2 regions of the Blastococcus goldschmidtiae genome follow, and region 1 is predicted to be linked to the other one. Evidence: riboswitches for the same ligand, from Rfam matches in the RefSeq annotation. Region 1 holds a riboswitch; the other holds the start of a gene.

What was found. A riboswitch is a leader RNA that binds a small molecule or an ion and turns the genes downstream of it on or off. The one in region 1 is predicted to bind ZMP and ZTP.
Region 2: another riboswitch for ZMP and ZTP. It lies ahead of RM425_RS18420 (glycine hydroxymethyltransferase); the one in region 1 lies ahead of RM425_RS13520 (bifunctional 5,10-methylenetetrahydrofolate dehydrogenase/5,10-methenyltetrahydrofolate cyclohydrolase).

Annotation. Positions count from the first base shown of each region.
Region 1 covers NZ_JAVREI010000009.1:53,720-67,907, forward strand. The annotation lists gene RM425_RS13495 (ABC transporter ATP-binding protein) at 1-72, shown strand, start outside; gene RM425_RS13500 (ABC transporter ATP-binding protein) at 69-1,901, shown strand; gene RM425_RS13505 (hypothetical protein) at 1,928-2,344, shown strand; gene RM425_RS13510 (YncE family protein) at 3,117-4,364, shown strand; gene RM425_RS13515 (PIN domain-containing protein) at 4,533-4,661, opposite strand; gene RM425_RS13520 (bifunctional 5,10-methylenetetrahydrofolate dehydrogenase/5,10-methenyltetrahydrofolate cyclohydrolase) at 4,706-5,581, opposite strand; ZMP/ZTP riboswitch at 5,596-5,676, opposite strand; gene RM425_RS13525 (class I SAM-dependent methyltransferase) at 5,725-6,372, opposite strand; gene RM425_RS13530 (FAD-binding dehydrogenase) at 6,478-8,148, shown strand; gene RM425_RS13535 (hypothetical protein) at 8,145-8,858, shown strand; gene hisI (phosphoribosyl-AMP cyclohydrolase) at 8,885-9,268, shown strand; gene RM425_RS13545 (anthranilate synthase component I) at 9,265-10,788, shown strand; gene RM425_RS13550 (Trp biosynthesis-associated membrane protein) at 10,824-11,450, shown strand; gene trpC (indole-3-glycerol phosphate synthase TrpC) at 11,606-12,415, shown strand; gene trpB (tryptophan synthase subunit beta) at 12,492-13,841, shown strand; gene trpA (tryptophan synthase subunit alpha) at 13,838-14,188, shown strand, end outside.
Region 2 covers NZ_JAVREI010000017.1:34,226-48,413, forward strand. The annotation lists gene RM425_RS18410 (Rv2175c family DNA-binding protein) at 1-249, opposite strand, end outside; gene RM425_RS18415 (alpha-hydroxy acid oxidase) at 341-1,414, shown strand; ZMP/ZTP riboswitch at 1,419-1,503, shown strand; gene RM425_RS18420 (glycine hydroxymethyltransferase) at 1,531-3,000, shown strand; gene pknB (Stk1 family PASTA domain-containing Ser/Thr kinase) at 3,198-5,171, shown strand; gene RM425_RS18430 (deoxyribonuclease IV) at 5,184-6,065, shown strand; gene RM425_RS18435 (endonuclease domain-containing protein) at 6,202-7,062, shown strand; gene RM425_RS18440 (threonine aldolase family protein) at 7,144-8,175, opposite strand; gene RM425_RS18445 (class II 3-deoxy-7-phosphoheptulonate synthase) at 8,175-9,512, opposite strand; gene RM425_RS18450 (6-phosphofructokinase) at 9,559-10,584, opposite strand; gene RM425_RS18455 (NmrA family NAD(P)-binding protein) at 10,632-11,546, shown strand; gene RM425_RS18460 (GNAT family N-acetyltransferase) at 11,550-12,134, opposite strand; gene RM425_RS18465 (GlsB/YeaQ/YmgE family stress response membrane protein) at 12,226-12,519, opposite strand; gene RM425_RS18470 (hypothetical protein) at 12,687-12,959, opposite strand; gene RM425_RS18475 (polyadenylate-specific 3'-exoribonuclease AS) at 13,181-13,672, opposite strand; gene RM425_RS18480 (RidA family protein) at 13,669-14,121, opposite strand.

The DNA of each region.
Region 1 (14,188 bases):
CTGCTCCGCGAGGTGCCGGGTTACACCGACCTCGTGCGCGCCTACTCCCAGGCCGAGGGGGTGCCGGCATGACCGTCACGCTGCCCGACGAGGACCGCCACGAGGGCGCGATCCAGACGATGCGCCGGGGCCTGCGGATGATGCCCGAGTTCCGGCGCGGGCTACCACTGACCGTCCTGCTCGCGGTGCTCGCCACCGCCGGCCGGGTCGTCGTCCCCATCGCCGTCCAGCAGGTCCTCGACCGTGGGATCGGCGCGGCGGGTGGGCCCGATCTGGACTTCGTCACCTGGGTCGTGCTCGCGTCCGCGGTGATCGTCGTGCTCACGGCCGTGGCGGTCTACCGGATGAACCTGCGGCTGTTCCGCACCACCGAAACCGCGTTGGCCGGCCTGCGGGTGCGGGCCTTCCGCCACGTGCACGACCTGTCCGCGGTGCACCAGCAGGCCGACAAGCGCGGCGGGCTGGTGTCGCGGGTGACGAGCGACGTCGACCAGCTGTCGCAGTTCATGCAGTGGGGCGGTGTGCTCGGCCTGATCAGCTTCGGCCAGCTCCTCGTGGCCACGGTGGTGATGTTCGTCTACTCGTGGCAGCTGACGCTCGTCGTCCTGGTCTGCTTCGTGCCGCTGGGCATCGCGGTCCGCTGGTTCGCCGCCAAGCTGGCCGTCGTCTACGGCCGGGTCCGCGAGCGGATCGGCGACCTGCTCGCCGCCGTCTCCGAGTCCGTCGTCGGCGCGTCGACCGTGCGCGCCTACGGCGTGCGGGAGCGCACCGCGGAGCGCATCGACGCGGCGATCGACCGGCACTACCGGGCGGCGGTCGACGCGCAGCGGGTGGCCGTGGGGGTCTTCGTCAGCGGTGAGTTCGCCGCCGCCCTCGCCAATGCCGCGCTGGTCGTCGCGGGCGTGTACCTGGGCCTGGCCGGCGACATCACGGCCGGCACGCTGGTCGCCTTCCTCTTCCTGGTCACGCTCTTCGTGGCGCCAGTCCAGACCGCCAGCGAGGTGATCAACGAGGCGCAGAACGCGCTGGCCGGCTTCCGGCGCGTGCTCGACATCCTCGACACCGAGCCCGACGTGCGCGATCCGGCGACGGCCGCGCCGGAGAGCACCCTGCACCTGCCCGACGGCGTGCTGGGCGTCCGGTTCGACCACGTCACCTTCCGGTACGCGCCCGGCGCGCGGAAGGCTCTCGACGACGTCGACCTCACCATCGCGCCCCGCCGCCGGGTGGCTATCGTCGGCGAGACGGGGTCGGGCAAGACGACCTTCGCCAAGCTGGTCACCCGGCTCATGGACCCGGTCGAGGGCCGGGTGCTGCTGGGCTCCGACGCCGCAGGCTGGGCGCCCCTGCGGGACGTCGCCTTCGCCTCACTGCGCGAGCGGGTCGTGATGGTGCCGCAGGACGGCTTCCTCTTCGACGCCACGGTCGCGGACAACGTGCGCTACGGCCGGCCGGGCATCAGCGATGCCGACGTCGCCAAGGCATTCGACGACCTGGGGCTCTCCGACTGGGTCACCGGCCTGCCCGCCGGTGTGGCCAGCGAGGTCGGGCAGCGCGGTGAGTCGCTGTCCGCGGGCGAGCGCCAGCTGGTCGCCGTCGCCCGCGCCTACGTCGCCGACCCCGACCTGCTGGTGCTCGACGAGGCCACCAGCGCCGTCGACCCGGCCACCGAGCAGCGACTCACCCGGGCCCTGGACACCCTCACCGCGGGGCGGACGACGCTGACCATCGCGCACCGGCTGTCCACCGCGGAGCGGGCCGACGAGGTGCTCGTGGTCGACGCCGGCCACGTGGTGCAGCGCGGCAGCCACGCCGAGCTGGTCGGGGTCGAGGGCACCTACGCGCGGCTGCACGCCTCGTGGCGCCGGTCGTCGGCCGGCGAGCCGGAACGCGTGGCCTGACCGCTCCCGCCCCTAGGCTGCGCCGCGTGTCCCTCCCGATGCCCGACCGCGCCGCATCGCGGCTGCCGCCCGTGCCCGGGCTGATCGCGGCGCCGCTGGCCGTGTTCAGCGGGCTGGTGCCCGGCTTCTTCGTCCTCGTGGTGGTCGGCTTCTCCGGCGGGCGGCTGTCCGGGCTCGAGTGGCTGCTGCTGGTGGTGCCCCTGGCGCTGACGCTCGGGCTGCTGGTCGGCGCGGTGCTGCTCCTGCTGGGCCGGTCGTGGCGCGTGGTCGCCGTCTCGGGCGGGGTGCTCGGGGTGCTGATCATCGGGGGCACGCTGTTCGGCGGCTGGGCCGAGGACGCGCTGGGCCTGGGGATCTCCACCGGGCTGTTCCCCGCGGCCACGGCGGTGCTGGCGTCGCTCCCGTCGGTGCGCGCCTGGGTCGCCGCGAGGCGCCTGGGCTGAGCCGGCCGGCGAACGACGACCGGGCGCTGCACCGTTGCACCCGAGCGGCCCGGCGCAGTCCTGGTCCTGGGCCTCTCGGGTTCACTGCTCAGGTCGCTCAGCTCGATGACCTCTCAGCTGCCCAGACGGCAACGAGCGGTGCGCCGACGTCGCGTCGGCACGAGGGCGAGCGCCCCGTCGGCACGGTGAAGCTGGCGCACTGCGAGATCGACGGAAGGCCGGAGGTCGAGCTGGGTCATGCCGTGTTCCCTGAATTCTGGGGGCGGGTCATGCGACCGAAGGGTCAGCCGGAGTTCTCGATCTCGCCCGAGACGTCATCGGTCTGCGTGAGGTCGTCGCGTTCACCCTGCTGTCCAACACGGGCTCGTTCGCAGTCAGGCGGGAGCTCGGCTTCCGCCACGAGCGCTACCTGGCGCGTCCGGCCGGTCCACACGCGCTGCACCGACTAGGAGCCGGCTTCCTGGTAGTCGGTCTCCTGGGACGACGGCGCCGGTGGCCTGGTGAGGACCGGGGCACGACGTCCACGTCCGATCGGTGGGTGGTCGGCGGGCCGGCGTCCTCGTCAGCTGGCACTTCTCGACGACATGCCCAGGCGATGCGTGAGTGGCGCAGAACCGGGGCATCGGCTCGGTGGCGGGGATGCGGGACGAGTTCGACCACGCCTCGACACCCCGGGTCATCGGACTCGCCGGGGCGGTCCCACACCACTGCCCTGCCCACCCGTGTCGTGCAGTCGACGACCCGGTCCACGAGCGTTCGGGGGAGATCGTCCATGGACCACGGCCACGCGACCGCACACGGCAAGCACCGGCAGCGGCGGAGTTGGCGTCGGCTCCTGCTCCCCGTGCTCTTTCTCGCGGCGCTCGCCGGTTCGGCGGTCTTCGCGATGGTGTCGCGGGACGCCACGGAAGCGACCTCCACGGAGGCGACCTCAGCGGACACGATCTCAGCGGACACGACCTCCGAGGACACGGGCTCCGACGGTGGCGGGGAGACCGGTTCCTCCTCGGGTGATCGGCGGGACGAGGCCCACGAGCACGGGAACACGACGCCGACGGGCACCCCGGCGCCGGCGGCGAGCGGGCCCAGCCCCGCAGTCGGCACGGTGGTCGCCGTCGGGCAGGCGCCGCACCACGTCGCCGTCGCCCCCGACGGCACGTACGCCTACATCGCCGACCCGGCCGCCCGCGCCGTCATCCGCTTCGACACGGCTGCGGGCAAGCCCACCACCACCATTCCGATCCCGCAGGGTCCGCCGCAGATGGTGACGCTCTCGCCCGACGGTTCGCGGGTCTACGTCTCGGTCTACAAGAGCGAGTCCACCGGTTACGGCACCACCCTCACGGAGAACCACGTCGTGGCCTTCGACGTGCGGACGGACAGCGTGCTCTGGGCCGTGCCGGTGGGACGGGGTCCGTACGCGGCGTCGACGACGGCCGACGGGAGTCTCCTCTACCTGCCCTTCTACGACGAGAACCACCTCGACGTGCTCGACACCGCGACCGGCCAACTGGTCACGCGCATCACGACCGCGCCCAGCCCGCACTGGATCACGATGTCGGAGGACGACCGGGTCGGCTACGTCACCAACCACTTCTCCGACGTCGTGACGGTGATCGACCTCCGCAGCAACGCGGTGCTGTCGACGATCCCGGTGGGCCAGGGTCCGCACAGCGTCGCCCTGTCACCCGACGGCGCCCGCGTCGCGGTGGTCAACTACATCAGCGACGACGTCTCCATCATCGACACGGCGACCAACCGGGTGGTCCAGACCGTGCCGGGCGTAGGAGCCGGACCGCAGGACGTCGCCTATGCCCCTGACGGCCGGCACTTCTACACCGCGAACGTGGAGGACGGCACGGTCTCCGTCGTGGACGCCGCCACCGGTGCGGTCACCGCCCGCATCCCCACCGGTGTCAGCCCGACGAGCGTCGCTCTGCTGCCGGACGGACGGCAGGCGCTCGTCACGAACTTCGATGACGGCACGGTGGCCGTGATCGACACCTCCGCCGCCGGCTGACCGAGCCGGCGGGCGGGCCCCGGTCACCCGGCTCGTTCCCCGGTGCGCGGCTGGGTCGCCGCGTAGCACCGCGCCTGAACCGACCGGCGAACGACGGCCGGGCGCACCGCACCGTTGAATCCGAGGGACCCAGAATCATCCTGGTTCTGGGTCCCTCGGGTTCACTGCTCAGGTTCCCCAGCGCGACTGGTCGGCGCGGTCGGCGGTCAGCACCTCGGGTGGGACGCTGCGGACGGTCAGTGCCAGGCAGCAGGGATCCCCGAGGGACAGCGTGCGACCGCCCGGGAGCGTGCGCATCGCTCCCGCCAGCTGTGCGTCCTGCTCGGACCTGTCGGCGTCCGCTAGGCGGATGCCACCTCGGCCGCGTGGACGGCGTTGCGGAACAGCATCGCGACGGTGGTGGGGCCGACACCTCCCACACGCGGGGTGATCGCCGAGGCGACGTCGGCACATCGTTCGTCGACGTCGGGCAGCAGTCGCCGGCCGGAGTAGCGCACCCCGCCTCCGATGACGACGGCGCCCGGCTTGACGTGCTGCGGCTGGACGATGCCGGGCGACCCGGCGGCCGCGATGAGCACGTCGGCGCGCCGGGTGTACCGGGCCCAGTCCGGGACACCGGTGTGCACGACGGTGACCGCCGCGTTCGCGGTGGGGCGCTTCTGCGCCAGCAGCATCGCCAGCGGTCGACCGAGCGTCGCGCCCCGGCCGAGGACGACGACCTCCCTGCCCGCGACCGGGATGTCGTAGTGGGCCAGGAGAGCCTCGATGCCCGCCGGCGTGCACGGCCGGGGCCCGGGCCGGTCGAGGGCGAGCCTGCCGAGGTTGAGCGGGTGCATGCCGTCGACGTCCTTGTCCGGGTCCACCTCGGCGAGCGCGGCGTCGTAGTCGAGGTGCGACGGGACCGGGTGCTGGATCAGCACGGCGTGCACGGCCGGGTCGGCGTTGAGTCCGTCGATCACCCGGTGCAGGTCGTCCTGGCCGGCATCCGCGGAGAGGTGGACGTGCGGCGATGCGAAGCCGAGGGATGCCGCGGTGCGCTGCTTGATGCGGATGTAGCCGGCGCTGGCGTCGTCGTCTCCGACCAGCACTGTCGCCAGGCTCGGCGTCACTCCGCCGGCACGCAAGCGCGCGACGTCGGCGGTGATCTGCTCGAAGACCGCATCGGCGACGGGCTTGCCCGGTAGCATGCGGGCGGTCGTGCTCGGCGTGTCGTCCATGGGCTCTCCTCATCGGATGGAGCCCAGGCGCGCGGCGATCGTCGGGGCCGCTCCCCGGTGGTGCCCCACCTCGAGCGCCAGTCACGGCCCAGCCCGACCCTAGACCCCTGCCTTGACCGCGGGACGGCCGTTCCACCGGAGGGTCATGCTCGCCCGCCGGCGCCCCAGTAGAAGGGGCCTGCCGTCGGGACCACGCGGATGTCCCAGCCGAGCCGAGCCAGGCGCTCCTCGAGCTGGACCGGGGTGTGGGCAACCTTGACCAGGCGGTACGCGGTGCCGTCGCCGACCCGTCGGCCGATGGTCGACGACGCGGCGCCCTCGATGAGCTCGTCGGGTCTGCGGTAGGCGTCATCGGCGAAGAAGACGCGACCGCCGGTGGCCAGGGAGTCGTCGACGAGCTGCCAGAAGGCGTCGAAGCGCTCGAGCGGGACATGCGAGAGCCAGAAGCCGAAGAAGACGACGTCATAGCGTCGGTCGGGACGCCAGTCGAACAGATCGACCTGCAGGAAGCGCACGCGGTCGTCGGGAACCCGCTCCCGGGCGAGGGCCAGCATCTCCGGCGCGGAATCGACCGCTGTCACGCTCGCCGCCTGCTCCAGCAGACGCCGCGTCCAGGTCGCCGGCCCGCACGCCAGTTCGAGGACGTCTCCGGTCGGCGCGAAGGCGGTGAGCGCCGCCTCGAGCTGTGCAGCGCCCGGCAGGTCGAGGACGCCGTTGGAGTACTCGCCCGCTCCGGCGCGGTAGTACGCGACCTGCTCGGACAGGAGCGGCGCGAGTCCGTCGTCGGTCATCGACGCACGTTAGCCCCGCGGCACCATCGTTCCGCCCGACCCTGGCGGGTGGGTCGTGCGGCGTCCGGCGGCACGAGAGGGGCGCGGCCCGCTAGCGTCGGGTCCGTGGACATCGCGAACGGCAGCACCGAGGCAGACGTCGTCGTCGTGGGCGCGGGGCTCGCTGGGCTGGTGGCCACCGCCGAGCTGGCCGACGCCGGCAAGCGGGTCGTACTGGTCGACCAGGAGCCCGAGGCGAGCCTCGGCGGCCAGGCGCACTGGTCCTTCGGCGGCCTCTTCCTCGTCGACTCGCCCGAGCAGCGCCGGCTCCGCGTGCACGACTCGCTGGAGCTCGCCCGGCAGGACTGGTTCGGCACCGCCGGCTTCGACCGCACCGAGGACCACTGGCCGCGCCAGTGGGCCGAGGCCTACCTGCAGTTCGCCGCGGGCGAGAAGCGCGCCTGGCTCAAGGAGCAGGGCATCGGCTTCTTCCCGGTCGTCGGCTGGGCCGAGCGGGGCGGCTACACGGCCACCGGGCACGGCAACTCCGTGCCGCGGTTCCACATCGTCTGGGGCACCGGGCCCGGCGTCGTCGACCCCTTCATCCGCCGGGTGCGCGCCGCCGTGGAGGCGGGCACCGTCGAGCTGCGCTTCCGGCACCGGGTGGCCGAACTGGTCGTGACCGACGGCGCGGTGACCGGCGTGCGCGGTGCCGTCCTGGAGCCCAGCGACGTCGCCCGCGGCGAGGCCAGCTCGCGCACGGAGGTCGGGGAGTTCGAGATCTCCGCCCAGGCCGTCGTCGTCACCTCCGGTGGCATCGGGGGCAACCACGAGCTGGTGCGGCGCAACTGGCCCGCTCGCCTCGGGCCGGCGCCGAAGCGGCTGCTCTCCGGCGTGCCCGCGCACGTCGACGGCCAGATGCTCGAGGCCACCGCCGGTGCCGGCGCCAGCGTGGTCAACAACGACCGCATGTGGCACTACACCGAGGGCATCGCCAACCACTCGCCGGTGTGGGACAAGCACGGGATCCGGATCCTGCCCGGGCCGTCCTCGATGTGGTTCGACGCGCTCGGCCGGCGGCTGCCGGTGCCGCTGTTCCCCGGTTTCGACACCCTGGGCACGCTTGCCCACATCGGCACGACGGGGCACGAGCACACCTGGTTCGTCACCACGAAGAAGATCGTGGAGAAGGAGTTCGCGCTGTCGGGATCCGAGCAGAACCCCGACCTCACCGGCAAGGACGTGCGGCTGCTCGTCAACCGGGCACGAGCCGGGGTCTCGGCGCCGGTGCAGGCGTTCCTGGACAAGGGCGAGGACTTCGTCGTCGCCGGCACGCTGCCCGAGCTCGTCGCCGGCATGAACCGGATCACCGGGGGCACACCGGCGATCGACCCCGCCGACCTCGAGCGCGAGATCGTCGCCCGCGACCGGGAGATCGCCCACCCGTTCACCAAGGACCTGCAGATCACCGCGATCCGCGGTGCGCGCAACTACCTGGGCGACAAGCTCATCCGGGTGGCGCAGCCGCACCGCATCCTCGACCCCGAGGCCGGACCGCTGATCGCCGTGCGGCTCAACATCATCACGCGCAAGACGCTCGGCGGCCTGGAGACCGACCTCTCCGGCCGGGTGCTGCGGCCCGGCGGCGAGGTGTTCCCCGGGCTGTACGCCGCGGGTGAGGTCGCCGGCTTCGGAGGCGGTGGCATGCACGGCTACCGGTCGCTGGAGGGCACTTTCCTCGGCGGCTGCCTGTTCTCCGGTCGCACCGCGGGCCGGGCCGTGGCGGCGGAACTGTGAGCGATCCCTGGTCGGACCCGACCAAGCCGGCTCCGCCGCAGACCGCACCGCAGCAGCCCGCGTACGGGCAGCAGCCCCCGTACGGGCAGCAGCCCCCTCACGGCCAGCAGCCTCCGTACGGCCAGCCGCCCGGCTGGGCTCCGCCCTACGGCGCGCCGCAGCCGTGGGGCCAGCCGGCCTGGGGGCAGCCGCAGTGGGGTCAGCCGCCGTACGGGCAGCCGTGGGGCCGGCCGCAGCGCACCCCCGCCCAGGTGATCACCGCGTCCGTGCTGGCCTTCGTGCAGGCCGTCGTCGTGCTCATCGCCTCGCTCTACGTCTGGTTCTTCGCCTCGATCGCCGACATCGCGTCCAGCGGACGGCCCGACGTCTACACGTCCGAGACGGCGCGTCAGCTGGCCACCGAGGGGACGATCCTCGCCGTCGTCCAGCTGGTGTCGGTCGTCCTCCTCGTCGTCGGCGGGATCGCCGCCCTCAACCGCCGCACGCCGGCCGCCCACCGCCTGCTGGGCGCCGCGCACGTGGTCCAGATCGTGCTCGCGCTGTACTGGGCCGGCCGGCTGCTCGATCTCCTCGGGAACCTGCCGGGTGCCGAGGCCGAGGGCTCGCTCGCGGCGTTCTCGCTGTTCTTCGTGGTCGGACCGGTGGTCTCCCTCGGCCTGCTGCTCAGCGGGGCGGCGCGGCGCTGGTTCACCGCCACCCCATCGGCCTGACGCAGGGACACGGCAGACTGGCGGGCATGCCCGTCGTCCCGTCCGAGCCCGCTCTCGACCCCGAGGTCGCCGCCCTGCTGCGCCGCGACCCCGACGGCCTGGTGGCCGCGGTGGTCCAGCAGCACGACTCCCTCGAGGTGCTCATGGTCGCCTACATGGACGACGAGGCCCTGCGGCGCACGCTGAGCACCGGCCGGGCGACCTACTGGTCCCGCAGCCGGCAGGAGTACTGGGTCAAGGGGGAGACCTCCGGCAACCGTCAGTGGGTCCGCGAGGTCCGGGTGGACTGCGACGGCGACGCGCTGCTCGTGCTCGTCGACCAGGAGGGGCCCGCCTGCCACACCGGCGCACGCAGCTGCTTCTTCCGGGAGCTGCCGTCGGTCCCCGGAGACGGGACGGCCGGCGCATGAGGTTCGGCATCGCGACGCCGGCCCGCGAGGATTTCACCCTGGACCGGCCCATGGTCCCCGTCGTCCGCAAGCTGCTCGCCGACAGCGAGACCGCCGTCGGCATCTACCGCAAGCTGGCCGGCAACCGCCCGGGCACGGTGCTGCTGGAGTCGGCCGAGCAGGGGAAGCGCTGGGCCCGCTACAGCTTCGTGGGCGCGCGCAGCGCCGGCGTCCTCACCGAGCGCGACGGCGTCACGCAGTGGCTGGGGGAGGACATCCCCGGGGTCACCGACGGACTGCCCACCGATCCGCTGGCCGCCGTCCGCACGCTGGCCCGCCGGCTGCGGTCGCCGCGCACGCCCGGGCTGCCGCCGCTGACCGGGGGCCTGGTCGGCTACCTCGGCTACGACGTCGTCCGGCGGCTGGAGCGGCTGCCCGAGACGAGCAGCGACGACATCGGCATGCCGGAGCTGGCGATGATGCTGGTGACCGACCTCGCCGTGCTCGACCACGCCGACGGCACGGTCCTGCTCATCGCCAACGCGGTCTGCGGGGGTGGTGAGGGCGGGGGAGGTCGGAGCGGCGAGGCCCTCTACGACGACGCGGTGGCCCGGCTCGACGCGATGGCCGCCGACCTCACCCGCGCCGTCCCGCCCGGGGTGGCGGTGCTGGGGGAGGCACAGGTCCCCGAGGTGGCCAGCAACATGGCGCCGGGCGTGTACGAGGCGGGCGTGGAGCGGGTGCGCGAGCACATCCGGGCCGGGGACGCCTTCCAGGTGGTGCTCGCCCAGCGCTTCGAGACGGCGACGACGGCCGACGCCCTGGACCTCTACCGGGTCCTGCGGGCCACGAACCCCTCCCCGTACATGTACCTGCTGCGCTTCGAGGGCCGGGAGTCTCCCTTCGACGTCGTCGGCTCCTCCCCGGAAGCGCTGGTCACCGTCACCGGGTCCTCGGCCGTGGTGCACCCGCCGGCCGGCACCCGTCCGCGCGGCGCCACCCCGGAGGAGGACGTCCGGCTGGCCGAGGGGCTGCTGGCCGACCCCAAGGAGCGTGCCGAGCACGTCATGCTGGTCGACCTGGCCCGCAACGACCTGGGCCGGGTCTGCGTCCCCGGGTCGGTCGAGGTGCCCGACTTCATGCGCGTGGAGCACTACAGCCACGTGATGCACCTGGTCTCGACCGTCGCCGGCGAGGTCGCGCCCGAGCACGACGCCCTGGATGTCTTCGACGCCACGTTCCCCGCCGGCACCGTCTCCGGCGCCCCGAAGCCCCGGGCGATGGAGATCATCGAGTCGCTCGAGCCGACCCGGCGCGCGCTCTACGCCGGCACCGTCGGCTACGTCGACGCCAGCGGCGACATGGACATGGCCATCGCCATCCGCACCGCCGTGCTGCACGACGGCCGCGCCTACGTGCAGGCCGGCGCCGGGATCGTCGCCGACAGCGACGCCGCCACCGAGGAGGCCGAGACCCGGCACAAGGCACGGGCGGTGCTGTCGGCGATCACCCGGGCCGAAGGGCTCCAGGAGCTCCCGTGAGCGGAGCGTCCCGCGGGAGCGGACCGTCGGGCGCCGTGAGCGGACAGGGCCGCAGGGAGCTCACCGCCGCGGTCCTGGGTGCGGTGCTGGCCGGCACGCTGGCGCTCATCGCGGGCGGCCAGGCCTGGGCGACCGTGACCGCGGAGCGCCGGGCACCGCTGCCGCCGGTCTCGGCCGGCCTGTCCGGCGCCGACGCCGCCCCCCTCGTCCCGGCCGCGGGCCTGGTGCTGCTGGCCGCGGCGGTCGCGCTGCTGGCCGTGCGGGGCGCGGGGCGCGTGGGCGTGGGTCTCCTCGCGGCGGCGGCCGGGGGAGCGGTGGCCTGGTCCGGGCTGCGCGCACTGACCGGTGGCCTCGACGACGCCGCCACCGACCTGCCCGGGCTGAGCGGGGCGACGGTGGACGGCATCGCGGCCGACGTGTCCGCGACCTGGCCGCTGCTCGCCGTGCTGGCCGGCCTCGTCGCCGTCGCCACCGGCGTGGTCACGGTGCTGCGGGGCCGGACCTGGCCGGGGATGGGCCGCCGCTACGAGCGGGACGAGAGCGGGACGGCGCCCGCGCAGGCGGGCGCGGCAGCCCGCCCGCGGACCGACGAGGACCGCGCCGTGGACGCGTGGAAGGCGCTGGACCGGGGCGAGGACCCCACCGATCCACGCGACGTATAGCGGAAACGGGCGGACCCGCCCCGACCGCCCCCTGGCCGGGCGCACCCGGCGTCGGCTCTAGAGTGGCCACACCGATCCGGCTGGTGAGGGGACGACGTGCGACAGGCAGTGGAGACGAGCAGCAGGCGTGCATCGGCGCCGGCAGGGACGATCCGGTGAGCGTTCTCGACGAGATCGTCATCGGCGTCCGCGAGGACCTCGCCGCCCGCGAGGCGGTCACGCCGCTCGCGGAGGTCAAGGCCGCCGCCCGTGACGCCCGCCCGGCGCTGGACGCCCTGGCCGTGCTGCGCGCCCCCGGCGTCGGCGTCATCGCCGAGGTCAAGCGGCGCAGCCCCTCGAAGGGCGAGCTCGCCGACATCCCCGACCCGGCCCAGCTGGCCCAGCAGTACGCCGCCGGCGGCGCGCGGGTCATCTCCGTCCTCACCGAGCGACGACGCTTCGGCGGCTCGCAGACCGACCTGGACGCGGTCCGCGCCGTGGTCGACGTCCCGGTGCTGTGCAAGGACTTCATCGTCAGCAGCTACCAGGTGCACGAGGCCCGGGCCCATGGCGCCGACGTCGTCCTGCTGATCGTGGCCGCGCTGGAGCAGAACGTGCTCACCGGCCTGCTGGAGCGCGTGGAGTCCCTCGGCATGACGGCGCTGGTCGAGGTGCACACCGAGGCCGAGGCCGACCGGGCCATGGCCGCCGGTGCCGCCGTGATCGGCGTCAACGCCCGCGACCTCACCACGCTGGAGGTCGACCGCTCCACCTTCGAGCGGATCGCCCCCGGGCTGCCGTCGGAGGTGGTCAAGGTCGCCGAGTCCGGCGTCCGCGGGCCGCACGACCTCATCGGCTACGCGGCGGCGGGTGCCGACGCGGTGCTCGTGGGGGAGGGGCTGGTGACCGCCGGCGACGCCCGCCAGGCGGTGGCCGACCTGGTGACGGCGGGAGCGCACCCCGCCACGCCGCGCACCTGCCGCTAACCCCCACGGCCTCTCTGCAGGGGCCCGCCGCGAGCCTGCGAGGGGCGGGGGGCAGAGAGGTCCTTACTCTGGGCGCATGACGACGACCCGCCCAGCGCAGCCCGGAGAACTCTCTCTGCCGGCGCGCCCGGGCTGGCCCGACGCCACCGGTCACTTCGGCGTCTTCGGCGGCCGCTTCGTCCCCGAGGCGCTGATCGCCGCGCTCGACGAGCTGACCGAGGCCTACGAGGCCATGCGGGTCGACCCCGCGTTCCTCCAGGAGTTCGCGACGCTGCAGCGGGACTACACCGGCCGGCCCAGCCCGGTCACCGAGGTGCCCCGGTTCGCCGAGCACTGCGGCGGGGCGCGGGTCCTGCTCAAGCGCGAGGACCTCAACCACACCGGCTCGCACAAGATCAACAACGTGCTCGGGCAGGCGCTGCTCACCAAGCGGATCGGCAAGAGCCGCGTCATCGCCGAGACCGGCGCCGGCCAGCACGGTGTGGCGACGGCGACGGCAGCCGCGCTCATGGGGCTGTCCTGCACCGTCTACATGGGCGAGGAAGACACCCGTCGCCAGGCGCTCAACGTCGCCCGCATGCGGTTGCTCGGCGCCGAGGTCATCCCGGTCACCACCGGCTCGCGCACCCTCAAGGACGCGATCAACGAGGCGTTCCGCGACTGGGTGACCAACGTGGAGACGACGAACTACGTCTTCGGCACCGTCGCCGGCCCCCATCCCTTCCCGGCGATGGTGCGTGACTTCCAGCGGGTGATCGGCGACGAGGCTCGTGCCCAGGTCCTCGACCGGGAGGGGCGGCTGCCAGACGCCGTCCTGGCCTGCGTGGGCGGCGGCTCCAACGCGATCGGCATCTTCACCGCCTTCGTGCCCGACGACGGCGTCCGGCTGATCGGCCTGGAGGCCGGCGGCGACGGCGTCGACACCGCCCGGCACGCCGCGACCATCACCGGTGGCACCCCGGGCGTGCTGCACGGGGCGCGGTCGTACCTGCTGCAGGACCACAACGGCCAGACGGTCGAGTCGCACTCGATCAGCGCGGGTCTGGACTATCCGGGCGTGGGGCCCGAGCACAGCTACCTGCACGACATCGGCCGGGCCGAGTACCGGCCGGTGACCGACGCCGAGGCCATGGAGGCCTTCGCGCTGCTGTGCCGGACCGAGGGGATCATCCCGGCGATCGAGTCCGCGCACGCCCTGGCCGGGGCGATGCGGCTCGGCCAGGAGGTCGGCCCGGACTCGCTGCTGCTGGTCAACCTCAGCGGGCGCGGGGACAAGGACGTCGAGACGGCGTCCCGCTGGTTCGGTCTCGGCGACCGCGAGGAGGTGGACCCGGGCCCGGGCCTGGACACCGACCAGCAGCCCACCGAGGGCGCCGTCACCCAGGGCGACGCGGTGGCCGGGCCCGAGACGGGAGACGAGCTGTGAGCCAGGCCGCCGAGCGGATCCAGCGGGCCAAGGACGAGGGGCGGGCGGCGCTCGTCGCCTACCTGCCGGTCGGCTACCCCGACGTGGACGCCTCGATCGAGGCCATGGTCGCCGCGGTCGAGGCGGGTGCCGACGTCCTCGAGATCGGCGTCCCGTACAGCGATCCCGGCATGGACGGCCCGGTGATCCAGGAGGCCGTGGACGTCGCCGTCCGTGCCGGGGTCGGCATGCCCGACGTGCTGCGGGCGGTCGAGGCGGTCGCGGCGGCCGGCGCCGTCCCGCTGGTGATGAGCTACTGGAACCCCATCGAGCGCTACGGCGTCGACCGGTTCGCCACGGATCTCGCC
Region 2 (14,188 bases), on a different contig from region 1:
GGGGAGCGTGTCGTCCTCGCGGAACAGCCACTCGAAGGCCTGCTCGTCGGTGAAGCCACCGTCCTGGAGGACGGTCAGCAGCCCCGGCAGGTGCTTGAGGATCACGCCGTCCTGGACGAAGGCGGCGGGGATCTTGCCGTTGCCGCTGCCGGGGACGGCCATCAGCTTCCGGTCACGCAGCAGCTGCCGGACCCGGTTCGGCGAGGTGCCCAGGAGCTGGGCGACCTCCGCGGGGGTGAACGTGTCCATAAGGTGCGAGCCTATGGCGCCTCCACGACCCGCTGACAGCCCGGTGCCGGGACAACGACGCCGCGCCGTCGGGGAGCCGACCTCCGAGGCCATGCCCTCCGAAAGCCTGGGCCCCGAGCCGCCCTTCCTCGACCTGGACCGGCTCGAGGACGCCGCGCGCGAGCTGCTGCCCGCGGACGTCTTCGACTACTACGCCGGCGGCGCGGAGACCGAGACGACGCTGCGCGAGGCACCTGACGCCTGGCGGTCGTGGCGGCTGCGCCCGCGCGTCCTGCGCGGGGTCACCTCCGTCCCGCTGGCGACCGAGGTGCTGGGCGCCCCGGTCAGCTCCCCCATCGGCGTCGCGCCGTGGGCCTACCAGGGCATGGCCCATCCCGACGGCGAGCTCGCCACCGCCCGCGGTGCGGCAGCCGCCGGCTCGCTGATGACCCTCTCGACCAGCGCCACGCACACCCTCGAGGAGGTCGCGACGGAGATCCCCGGCTCGCCCCGGTGGTTCCAGCTCTACCGGCTGCACTCGGGCCGGCACACCGACGACCTCGCCCGCCGAGCCGGGGACGCCGGCTACGCGGCGCTCGTGCTCACCGTCGACCTGCCGCTGCTCGGCCGCCGCCACCGCGACCTCCGGCACGACTTCGCCCTGCCGGCCGGCCTGCGGATGGCCAACCACCCGGCCGACGGGGACCGGCCCACGCTGCAGGACCTGGCGACGGCGACGTGGACCTTCGACGACATCGCCCGCTTCGGTGAGCTCTCCGGCCTGCCCGTGGTGGTCAAGGGCGTGCTCCGCGGCGACGACGCCGTCCGGTGCGTGCGGGCGGGCGCCTCGGCCGTCTGGGTGTCGACGCACGGCGGGCGGCAGGTCGACCCGGCCGTCCCCAGCGCGCACGCCCTCCCGGAGGTGGTCGAGGCGGTGGGCGAGGAGGTGGAGGTCTACGCCGACGGCGGCGTACGGACCGGCTCCGACGTGCTCACCGCCCTCGCCCTGGGCGCGCGGGCGGTCTTCGTCGCCCGGCCCACCATCTGGGGGCTGGCCACCGGCGGCGCCGACGGCGTGGCCGGTGTCCTCTCGGGCCTGGCCGAGGAGCTGGCGCACACCATGGCGCTGTGTGGCGTCGACGACGTCCGGTCGGTGCCCCGCGACACCGTCGTCCCCGCGCGATAACCTCGACCCGGGCCGTGACTGGCGCACAGAGGTGGGCAACCACCGGGGAGCGGTCCGCGAGATCCCTGCCGCGCGCCTGGGCGCCCCCTGTTGACGACGCCGGCCAGGAGACCCCCATGACCACCGTGCCTTCCACCCACGCCACCGCCTTCGACGCCGCCACGGCCTCGGACGCCTACCGCAGCGCGCTGTCGGTGATCGGTGCGGTCGAGCCGCGGGTCGCCGCCGCGATCAGCCAGGAGCTCACCGACCAGCGCGAGTCGCTCAAGCTCATCGCCAGCGAGAACTACGCCAGCCCCGCCGTGCTGCTGACCATGGGCAACTGGTTCAGCGACAAGTACGCCGAGGGCACCGTGGGGCACCGCTTCTACGCGGGCTGCCAGAACGTCGACACCGTCGAGTCCCTCGCCGCCGAGCACGCCCGCGAGCTGTTCGGCGCGCCCTACGCCTACGTCCAGCCGCACTCCGGCATCGACGCCAACCTGGTCGCCTTCTGGGCCGTGCTCGCCCAGCGGGTGGAGCTCCCGGCGCTCGAGCAGGCCGGCGTCCGGCACGTCAACGACCTCACCGACGCCGACTGGGCCACCCTGCGCCGCGCCCTGGGCGACCAGCGCATGCTCGGCATGTCCCTGGACGCCGGCGGGCACCTCACCCACGGCTTCCGCCCGAACATCAGCGGCAAGATGTTCGAGCAGTCCTCCTACGGCACCGACCCGGCCACCGAACTGCTCGACTACGACGCCGTCCGCGCCCGGGCCCGGGAGTTCAAGCCGCTGATCATGATGGCGGGCTACTCGGCCTACCCGCGCCGGGTGAACTTCGCGACGATGCGCGAGATCGCCGACGAGGTGGGCGCCACCTTCGTCGTCGACATGGCGCACTTCGCCGGCCTGGTGGCGGGCAAGGTGCTCACCGGCGACTTCGACCCGGTGCCGCACGCCCACGTCGTCACCAGCACCAGCCACAAGTCGCTGCGCGGCCCGCGGGGCGGGTTCGTGCTGGCCCAGCCCGAGTTCGCCGACGCCGTCGACCGCGGCTGCCCCATGGTGCTGGGCGGCCCGCTGCCGCACGTGATGGCCGCCAAGGCCGTCGCCTTCGCCGAGGCCCGTCAGCCCGCGTTCGCCGGCTACGCGCAGGCCGTCGCCGACAACGCGCAGAGCCTGGCCGAGGGGCTCACCGGCCGGGGCGCCCGGCTGGTCACCGGCGGCACCGACAACCACCTCGTGCTGCTCGACGTCACCGCCTTCGGGCTCACCGGGCGGCAGGCCGAGTCCGCGCTGCTGGACGCCGGCATCGTCACCAACCGCAACGCCATCCCGGCCGACCCGAACGGCGCCTGGTACACCTCCGGCGTCCGGCTGGGCACCCCGGCGCTGACCACGCGCGGGTTCGGCGCGGCCGAGTTCGACCGGACGGCGGAGCTGATCGTCGACGTCCTGCGCGGCGCCACCCCCACCGCCACGCGCGACGGCGGCGTCTCCAAGGCGAAGTACGTGCTGACCGACGGCCTCGCCGACCGGACGCGCGCGGCCACCGCCGAGCTGCTCAGCGCCCACCCGCTGTACCCGGGCCTCGACCTGGCCTGAGCCGTTGCCGGGATCGGGGACCCTGATCGTGACGCGTCCTCCCGCACGTCCCGCGGTGCGGGAGGACGCTCGATGATCAGGGTCCCCGATCCCCGCACCCCTCCCCCTGGGGCCGGTGTGACAGGAGATCCCGGCCCACCGGCCGACCTCCCGCGTGTGGGGCCCGGTCGACCGTCGGCGCTCCTACACTCGGTCGGGTGGACACCGTCGTGACCGACCCCGTGGTCGGCCTCGTTCTCGAGGGGCGCTACCGCCTCGAGGAACGGGTGGCCCGCGGCGGCATGTCCACCGTCTACTCGGCCACCGATCTGCGGCTGCACAAGACCGTCGCGGTCAAGGTCATGGCCGAGCACCTGGCCCACGACCCCACCTTCGTCGACCGGTTCACCCGCGAGGCGCGGGCCGCCGCGATGCTCAGCCACCCGAACGTCGTCGGCGTGAGCGACCAGGGCAGCGACCAGGGCCTGGTGTTCCTCGTCATGGAGCTGGTCCGCGGGCGCACGCTGCGCGACCTGCTCACCGCACGCGGCCGGCTGACCGTGGGCGAGGCGTTCGCCGTCCTGGAGCCGGTGCTGTCCGGGCTCACCGCCGCCCACCGGGCGGGCATCGTGCACCGGGACATCAAGCCGGAGAACGTGCTCATCGGCATCGACGGCGTGGTGAAGGTCGCCGACTTCGGGCTGGCGCGCGCCGTCGTCGGCAGCGGGCAGACCAGCCAGACCGGCGGCGTGCTCATCGGCACCGTGGCCTACCTCTCCCCCGAGCAGCTCGAGCGCGGCCGCGCCGATGCGCGCAGCGACATCTACGCCGCCGGCATCGTGCTCTACGAGATGCTCACCGGGCACCCGCCGTACGGCGGTGACACGCCTCTCGCGGTCGCCTACCAGCACGTGCACCACGACGTGCCCGCGCCGTCGGCCGAGGTGCCCGGACTGCCCTGGCTGGTCGACGAGCTGGTCGGCCGCGGCACCCGTCGCGACCCGGCCGGCCGGCCGATCGACGCCGGCGCCTTCCTCGCCGAGCTGCTCGCCGTCCGCAAGGACCTCGGCATCGAGGCGGTCCCGGTGCCCACCGGGCGCAGTACCGCCGGCCCCGGCACGCTCCGCCCCACCAACCGCCCGACCCGCCCGCGCCACCCCAGCGACCCGGGCACCGCCGTCCTCGGTGCCCAGCGCAGCGGCCGCACCAGCACCCTCCCGGGCATGGGCGCCGGCCCGACCACGGACGTCGGCGGACGCCGCCCCGGGGTGGACCGCGCGCGCCCCGGCGTGCCGCAGCACATCCGTCGCCGCCGTGCCCGCTTCGCCGTCGCCCTCGTGCTGCTCCTGGCCGTCACCATCGGCGCCGTCGGCTGGTGGCTGGGCAGCGGCCGGTGGACCGACGTGCCCGACCTGGTCGGCAAGTCCCGCGAAGCGGCCGTGGACCTGCTGCAGGAGGCAGGCCTCGACCCCGAGCCGGTGGTGGAGCAGTTCAGCGAAACCATCCCCGCCGGCACCGTGATCTCCATCGACCCTGCGGCCGGCGGCGAGGCCATCCGGGGCACCGACGTCGAGGTCGTGGTGTCCAAGGGGCAGGAGCGCTACGTCGTCGCGGCGGACCTCGTCAGCCGCCCGGCCGACGAGGTCGAGGCGGAGCTGCAGGAGAGCGTCCCGGTGCAGATCACCCGCACCGAGGTCTTCGACGACGAGGTGGCCGCCGGCCTGGTGACCGGCTTCGACCCGCCCGTGGGCACCCCGCTGCAGCGCGAGCAGGTGCTCACCATGCTGGTCAGCAAGGGGCACGCGCCGGAGGCGGTGCCGGACGTGACCGGCCAGACGCCCGAGCAGGCGACCGCCAACCTGCGGGCACTGGGCTTCGAGGTGTCGCGGGGCGAGGACGGCCGCAGCGCCGAGGTCGACAAGGGCGAGGTCATGGCCGTCACCCCGGCGCCGGGCAGGCAGGCGCCCTACCGGAGCACCGTGACGATCCAGGTCTCGGCCGGTGTCCCGCTGGTGGAGGTGCCCGACGTCGTGGGCATGAGCGAGGCCGAGGCGACCGCTGCACTGCAGGCAGTGGGCCTGCAGGCCGAGTCCACCCGGTTCTTCGGCGACCGCGTCTTCCGGCAGAGCGTGAAGCCCGGCGAGACCGTCGAGCAGGGCACCACGGTCACGATCCTCCTGACCTTCGGATAGGCCGCCCCCACAGTGAGCACCTCCCGGCGCGTGCCCCCGATCGGCGCGCACATCCAGATCAAGGGCGGCCTGGCCAAGGGCGGCCTCCCCTACACCGACGCCGTCGGCGCCGCCGCCGTGCAGGTGTTCGTCGGCAACCCCCGGGGCTGGAAGCTCACCCCGGGCGACCCGGCCCAGGACGCGCTGTTCACGGCCGGGTGCAGCGAGCGCGGGATCCCGTCGTTCATCCACACCCCGTTCCTCGTCAACGTCGGATCGCCCACCGCGGCGACCGTCGAGCAGTCCCTCGCCTCCATCGCGCACAACCTGCGGCGCGGTGCGCAGCTGGGCTGCCAGGGCGTCGTCGTGCACGCCGGCTCCGCCGTCGGGGAGGACCGCTACGAGCAGGCCCTGGGGCAGCTGCGCGAACGGCTGCTGCCGGTGCTCGAGGCGGCGGATCCGGACGGGCCGCGGCTGCTGATCGAGCCGACCGCCGGCGGCGGCAAGGCGCTGGCGGCCACCGTCGAGGAGCTCGGCCCGTACTTCGCCGCGCTCGAGAACCACCCGCTGGTCGGCGTCTGCTTCGACACCTGCCACATCTGGGCGGCCGGGCACGACCTGGTGGCGCCGGGCGGCATGACCGCGACCCTGGACCTGCTGGAGGCCACCGTGGGCCCGGGCCGGCTCGGGCTGGTGCACGCCAACGACTCCCTCGACGGGTGCGGGTCCAAGCGCGACCGGCACACCACGATCGGCGAGGGCTCGATCGGCGTCGCGCCGTTCGCGGAGCTGCTCGCCCACCCCTCGACGGCCGGCGTCCCCGTCGTCGTCGAGACGCCCAGCCTCAAGGACGGCGATCCGTGCGGTGGCCACGCCGCCGACATCAAACTGCTCAACTCCCTCATCCCGGACTGACGCGGGGTCCCCCGGCCCATGATCACTCCGCACTGAGGGCTGTCGCGCGTGCGGATGGGGCAGCCACCTGTGCGTGATGATCTTGCCTGTGGACGGCGCCTGAGTCCCTGGCCGCGGTCGACGATCGTTCTCGACCGTGGCACTTCCCCATGGCGACGTCTTCCGCGGCAGCGACGCCCTCCGGTGCGGCTCCATCACCCGGTCACAGCTGCGCGGATCGCGGTGGCGACGGCTTCGCCAGGATGTCCACTGCGACGCCCGCCTGCACATCACGCACGAGCTCATGACGCGGGCCGTCGCCCTTGCCGCACCGCGGAAGGCCGTGTTCGCCGGTGCAACGGCGGCGTCGTGGTGGAGCATGCGCGGCCCCCTCGCCGGCCCGGACGACCCCGTGGAACTGATCCTCCCGCCCGTGGTGCGGTGGAACCCCGGGCCAGGGGTCGTGGTCCGGCAGGCAGGCCTGTCGCACGACGTGGTGACCGACGGCCGCCTGCGGTACACCGACCGGACCCGGACGGCCCTCGACCTCATCCGCCGTGGCCCGCTGGACGACGCCGTCGTGCTCCTCGACCGCCTCGTCCACCACCGGGTGGCATTCCTCGGCGACGTGCGAGCGGCGGCCACCCGGCTCCCCCGCTGCCGAGGAAGCGCCCAGGCTCGGCAGGTGGCGGGGCTCGCCGATGGCTTGGCCCAGTCGCCTCCGGAGACCCGTCTGCGGTTGCTGATCCACCGGAGCTCGCTGCCGGTGCCCGTTGCCCAGCTCGAGATCCGGCACGACCGGCGCTTCGTGGCACGGGTCGACTTCGCGTTCCCGGAGCAGAAGCTGGCCGTCGAGTACGACGGCGCCTGGCACGGAGAACCGTCACAGCTCAGCAAGGACCGCGCCCGCATGAACCGCTTGATGGCCGCCGGGTGGCGGGTCCTCTTCGTCACCGCCGCGGACATGCGGGACCCCGGAGCGCTCCTCGCCCGGATAGCGGCTGCGCTGACCGCATGATCAGCACGCACACGAGGCTGCCCGCGTCGTCGTTCCGACCACCACCAGCACGTGGTGATCACGCATCAGCGGGTCAGCGGGTCAGCGGTCGAGGAGCTCCGTCAGGACGTCGGCGGCGCGGTCGATGCCCGCGCGGTCGACGTCCAGGTGCGTGACCAGGCGGAGCTTGCGGGCGCTGACCTGCGAGACGAGCACATCCTGGGCCTTGGCCGCCTCGGCGACGACCGGTGCGTTGACGTCGTCCAGCACGACCATGTTGGTCTCCACCGACGCGGGGTCCACGCCCATGCGCTTGCCGAGGAGCTGCGCGTGCTCGTGGTCCTCGTGCAGCCGCGGCAGGTGGTGGTCCAGCGCGTACAGGCACGCCGCGGCCAGCACACCGACCTGGCGCATCCCGCCGCCCAGCCGCTTGCGCCAGAGCCGGCCGGTCGCGATCCGCTCCGCCGAGCCGAGCAGCACCGAGCCGACCGGCGTCCCCAGGCCCTTGGAGAAGCAGACCGATGCGGTGTCGGCCAGCCGGCCGTAGGTCGCCAGGTCGACGCCGGAGGCGACGGAGGCGTTCCAGATGCGCGCGCCGTCCAGGTGCACGGCGACGCCGGCCTGCCGGGACCAGTTCCACAGCGCCTGCAGCTGGTCGAGCGGCTGGACCAGCCCGCCGCCGCGGTTGTGGGTGTTCTCCACCGCGATCGCCGCGGTGGCCGTCAGGTGCCAGTTGTCCCGGGGCCGGACCTGCTCGATGAGCTGAGCGGCGTCCAGCCGACCCCCGTCCGAGACGACGGTGCGCGTCGAGATCCCGAAGATCGCCGCCGCAGCACCCATCTCGTAGGTGACCACGTGCGCGTCGGCGTCGCAGAGCACCTCCTGGCCCGGCTCGCAGACCAGGCGCATGCCGATCTGGTTGCCCATCGTCCCGCTCGGCACGAACAGCGCCGCCTCGGCGCCGAACAGGTCCGCGACGCGCTCCTCGAGCGCGGTCGTCGTCGGGTCCTCGGCGTAGACGTCGTCCCCGACCTCCGCCTCGGCCATGGCCCGCCGCATCCCGGCGGTCGGCTTGGTGACCGTGTCGGAACGGAGGTCGACGACCTCGGCAGGGGGCGGTGGGGTGGGCATCATCAACCCCGCAGCATCTCCGCGACCAGGAACGCCAGCTCCAGCGACTGCCCGGTGTTCAGCCGCGGGTCGCAGGCGGTCTCGTACCGGCTGTTGAGGTCCGCGTCGCTGATCTCCATGGCCCCGCCGAGGCACTCGGTGACGTCCTCGCCGGTCAGCTCCACGTGGATGCCGCCGGGCCAGGTGCCCAGCCCGCGGTGCACGTCGAAGAAGCCGAGCACCTCGTCGACGACGCGGTCGAAGTGGCGGGTCTTGTAGCCGCTGGGCGACTCGTGGGTGTTGCCGTGCATCGGGTCGCACTGCCACACGACCTCGTGCCCGCTGGCGGTGACCTTCTCCACGATGGCCGGCAGCACGTCGCGGATCTTGCCGTTGCCCATCCGGCTGATCAGCGTCAGCCGGCCGGGCACGCCGTCGGGGTCGAGCCGCTCGACGAGCTCGGTCGCCTGCTCCGGCGTCGTCGTCGGACCGATCTTGACCCCGATCGGGTTGGCCAGCTTCGACACGAACTCGATGTGCGCGCCGTCCATCTGCCGGGTGCGCTCCCCCACCCACACGAAGTGGGCGGAGAGCGCGTACGGGCGGCCCTCGTGCATGCGCAGCAGCGCCCGCTCGTAGTCGAGGATCAGCGCTTCGTGGGAGTTGTACAGCTCGACGGCGCGCAGGGCCTCGGAGTCGACGCCGCAGGCCTTCATGAACGCCAGCGCCCGGTCGATCTCGCGGGCGATGACCTCGTACCGCACCCCGGCCGGCGAGCTGGCGACGAAGTCCTGGTTCCAGTTGTGCACGGCGTGCAGGTCGGCCAGGCCGCCCTTGGCGTAGGCGCGGATCATGTTCATCGCCGCCGCGGAGTTCGCGTAGGCCCGCACCAGCCGGTACGGGTCGGGGATGCGCTTCTCCAGCACCGGCTCGAGGTCGTTGACCATGTCGCCGCGGTAGGAGGGCAGCCCGAGCGCGTCGGTGTCCGACGAGCGCGGCTTGGCGTACTGACCGGCCACCCGGCCGACCTTCACCACCGGGACGCTGGCCCCGTAGGTGAGGACGACGGCCATCTGCAGCAGCGTCCGCGTGGTGGCCTGCAGGTGCGGCTCGGTGTTGAGGTCGAAGGTCTCCGCGCAGTCGCCGCCCTGGAGCAGGAACGCCTTGCCGCGGGCCACGTCGGCGAGCTGGGCGCGCAGGGCGTCCACCTCACTCGGCGCGACGATCGGCGGCACGGTCGACAGGGTGCCGAGCACCGCGTCGAGCGCCGGGCGGTCGGGCCACGCCGGCTGCTGGGCGGCGGGCAGCTCCCGCCACCGGTCGAGACCGGGTACCTGCTCGGCGCTGACGGGGGAACTCACGCCTCTGAGGGTACGGCGCTCGCCCGATCCGCCCGAGAGAGACGCCTCACCCGAAGAACACCTCGGCTTCGGCGTAGCGCTCCGGGGGCACGAGCTTGAGCTGGGCGGTGGCCTCGCTCAGCCGCACGCGGACGATGTCGGTGCCCCGCAGCGCCACCATGATCCCCGACTGCCCGTCGTGTGCGGCGTCGATCGCCGCCAGCCCGAAGCGGGTGGCCAGCACGCGGTCGAAGGGCGACGGCGTGCCGCCGCGCTGTACGTGCCCCAGCACGACCGCCCGCGCCTCGCGGCCGGTGCGCTCCTCCAGGACCGCGGCCAGCGCCGCCCCGATCCCGCCGAGGCGGACGTGGCCGAACGCGTCCTTCTCCCCCGCGGCGAGCATCAGGCCGCCGTCCTTCGGGGCCGCCCCCTCGGAGACGACGACGATCGGCGAGAACCCCGACTCGAACCGCGAGACGCAGTGGGCGACGACGGCGTCGACGTCGAAGGGCTTCTCCGGGATGAGGACGACGTTGGCGCCACCGGCCATGCCCGCGTGCAGGGCGATCCAGCCGGCATGCCGCCCCATCACCTCGACCACCAGCGTGCGGTGGTGGCTGTCGCCGGTGGTGTGCAGCCGGTCGATCGCCTCCATGGCGACCCCCACGGCGGTGTCGAAGCCGAAGGTGTAGTCGGTGGCGTCGAGGTCGTTGTCGATCGTCTTCGGCACACCGACGACGGCCACGCCCGCCTCGGCCAGCCGGGTGGCGACCCCGAGCGTGTCCTCGCCGCCGATGGGGATCAGCGCGTCGATGCCCAGCCGGTCGAGCGTGGCCAGCACGCGTTCGGGCCCGCCCTCCACCGCGTAGGGGTTGGTGCGCGAGGTGCCCAGCACCGTGCCGCCACGCGGGAGGATCCCGCGCACGGCGGCGAGGTCGAGCGGCACCGTGTCGCCCTCGAGCACCCCGCGCCAGCCGTCCCGGAAGCCGACGATCTCGTCGCCGTGCCGGCCGATGCCCTTGCGGACCACCGCCCGGATGACCGCGTTGAGGCCGGGGCAGTCGCCGCCCCCGGTCAGGATGCCGATGCGCACGCGTACCTCCGGGAAGCAGTCGGCCCGCTAGGGGGTTGTCGCCGGTCATGATGCCGCAGGGAGAGCCCGCGAAGGACCGCACGCGCACGATCGCGGTGACCGGCGCGACCGGAGCGGTGGGCGGTCGCGTGGCGGCCCGGCTCTCCGCGGCCGGAGCGACCCTGCGGCTGGTGGTCCGCGATCCCTCGCGTGCGCCGCGGCTACCCGGCGCCGACGTCGTCGCGGTCCCTGGTGGCTATGCCGACGGCGCCGGGTTGCGGACGGCGCTGACCGGCGTCGACACCCTGTACCTCGTGTCGGCGGCCGAGGCCGAGGACCGGTTGCAGCAGCACCTCACCGCCGTGGAGGCCGCCGCCGCGGGGGTGCGGCGCATCGTCTACACCTCGTTCGTCGGCGCCGACCGGCCGGAGCCGACGTTCACGCTGGTGCGCCACCACAGCGCCACCGAGGAGGCCATCCGCGCCACGGGGGTCCGGCACACGATCCTGCGGCACAGCATGTACGCCGACTTCGTCCCCTTCTTCGCCGTGACCGAGGGCGACCGCGCGGTGATCGCCGCACCTGCCGGGGAGGGCCGGACCGGATTCGTGTCCCGCGACGACCTGGCCGACGTCGGCACCGCGGTCCTGCTGCGCGACGACCACGAGCTGGACGGCGAGGCGCTCGAGGTCACCGGTCCCGAGGCGCTCACCCTGGCCGAGGCCGCGGCGGTGCTGGCCGAGGTGACCGGCCGGCCCGCGGAGTACCGCCGGCAGACCGAGTCGCAGGCCTGGGAGACCCGCCGGCCCTCCGGTCACCCCGACTGGGAGATCGAGGGGTGGGTGAGCAGCTACCTGGCCATCGCCGCCGGTGAGCTGGCGACCGTCACCGACGTCGTCCTCCGGCTGACCGGCCACCCGGCGCGCACGGTCGCCGAGCAGCTGCGCGCGCACCCCGACGACTGGGCGCACCTGCGGGGCTGAGCGTCAGCCGGTGGCCATCGACCAGGTCGTGGGGCCGTCGGGGCCGAGCTCCACCTCGGCGCGGACCGAGAAGCCGTGCGCCTCGTAGAAGGGCACGTTGGCCGGGTTCATCGTGTCCAGGCAGGCGACCAGACCGGCGGCCCGCACCGCGGCCAGCCCCCGGTCCAGGAGCTCGCCGCCGATGCCCTGCCGGGCGGCGTCCGGGGAGACGCCGAGCAGGTGCAGGTACGCGTGCGGCTCCGGCGGCCGGAACGCAGCGAGCGTGCCCATCGCCACGCCGACCTCCTGCGCCCGCGCGGGTCCCATGAACGCCGCGAGCAGCCCGCCCATCGAGGGCAGCTCCTCCGGCCCGGCCCCGCCGTCCGCACCGGGCCCCGGCCACCGCCACATGGCCACCGCCACCGGCCCGGTGCGCGACGCGACGTCGACCCGCCCGTCGGCGAGGTAGTGCTCGGCCAGCAGCCCGAACATCGCGGCGCACGCGTGCGGCCGGACCTCGGCGTCCGGGAAGAACCACACCATCAGCGGGTCGTCCGCGAAGGCGCGGGCCAGCACGGTGCGCGCCTGGACGGCGCTGATCTCTGCCACGACGTGCAGCGTTCCGGATGTCCCTCCGGCGCACCACTGCGGCGGGCGCCGACCGCACCCGCCATCGCGAGACCGGGAGGTCACGGCTCGGTCAGAGGGCACCGCGGCGCGCGGGGCCGTCCATCCCCCGCCTGGCGGAGACCCGGTTGTAGACGACCAGGACGAGCACGGCGCCCAGGACCGACCCGATGATCCCGGCGGGGCTGAAGCCGCGGTCACGGAAGCCGCCGAAGAGCAGCCCCAGGACGAGTCCGCCGACCACGGAGCCACTCACGCCGAGGAGCAGTGTCCCCGCAAGACTCATGGGGTCCTTGCCGGGCACCAGTGCCCGGGCCAGGAAACCGGCGACGAGACCGACGACGAGCAGCCAGATCAGTGAGAGCACGCGAACCTCCGAGAGAACGGTCGACGGGACGTCCGGAGACATGTCCTCGCAGGCGGGCGGGCAGCCGGAAGGGAACGGGCAGGATTCCGGGCGCCGGTGCTGCCGGGCCCCGGCCAAGGTGGAGCGTGCAGGGGGCCGCTCAGCCGCCGGCCGCCACCCGGGCCGGCTCACGAGGACAGGCGGAGCGGGACGTCCAGGTGCCGCAGGAGGCGCGTGACGGCCGGCGAGGCGGCGACGACCACCACGTCGGGCCCGAGCACCGGCTCCAGCCCGTGGGTGTCGGCAAAGGGCACCCGTCCCAGGTCCACCTCGATCGGTCCGGAGGAACTCGCCCGGACGTGCGCGAGAAGGGCCTCGAGGAGGTCCTTCCCGGCGAGGTCCAGCTCACCGGACACGACCACGAGCGGTTGCGATCCGATCCGGTGGATCTCCAGCGCCAATCCCCCACTCCCACCGGACGCCGCGGAGTGCGCCGGCAGCGGGGCGCCGGCTCGGAGGCGATGCGGCCGAAGGGCGATCCGTGTCATCCCCCGACGCCAGGTGGGGGACGGGGCGCCACGGCAGGTGCCGGCACGGACGACTGTCCGACCCCTTTCCTGCCGGGTCCCGGCAGCGGCGCCGGCCGGTCGGCCGGCGCCCGGTGCGGACCCGTCGGCCGGCCTCAGCCCCGTGCCGCCTCCATGGCCCGCCAGCGCGCCAGGTTGTAGCGGGCGTCGACCAGCGCGTCGTGCGTTCCCTCCGGCTTGGGCGGCAGCGGCGGCTGCCCGCCGTCGTCCCAGCGCTGGCGGAGCTCGCGGGTGAACCGCGGGATGGACCGCGGCAGGGCGGGCATCGCGCCCCACAGCTGGGCCAGCGCGACGTGGTCGTAGGCGGCGAACCACGCCCAGAGCTCGATCTCCTCGCCCGGGCCGGTGAGAAAAGCCAGCAGATCCTCGCGGATGCGCTCGCGGCTGCGCCACGCCCTGTCCGCCGGAGGGGGCAGCTGGTCGAGCACGTTGCGCCGCACCCACGGGATGGCCTTGCGCTCGTCGAACTGGGTGCTGACGGCGTAGAACTCCCGCCCCGTCTCGTCGACCACCCCGATGGAGACGAGGTCGATGGTGGTGCCGTCCTCGATGAACTCGGTGTCGTAGAAGAAGCGCCGCACGCTCATGCGCCGGTCACCGTGTCGCCGTCGTGCGGCGGGGCCGGCTCGTTCCAGCTGTCGCGCACGGCCACCGCCTCCACCTCGACGAGCTGGTCGGGATGGCCGAGCACGGTCACGCCGACCAGGGTGCTGGGCGCGTCGTGGTCGCCGAGGGCCTCCCGCACCACCTGCCAGGCAGCGAGGAGGTCGTCGCGCTCGGTGGTCGCCACGTACACCGTCGTCTTCAGGACGTCGGGGAGCCCCGCACCGGCGGCCTCCAGCGCCGTCGTCAGGTTGGTCATCACCTGCCGTGCCTGGCCGGCGACGTCGCCCACGGCCACCGTGGCACCGTCGGCGTCCAGGGGGCAGGCGCCGGCGGTGAAGACCATGCGGCCGGGGTCGGTGACGGCGGCGTACGCGTACGGCGCCGTGGGGCTCAGCGTCGGCGGGCGGACGAGCTCGATGCCTGTGGTCACGGCGTCGATCATGGGTCACCGGCGGGGCGGTGTCGTCCGGAGCGGTGTGCCCGGCCCCCGGCTCAGG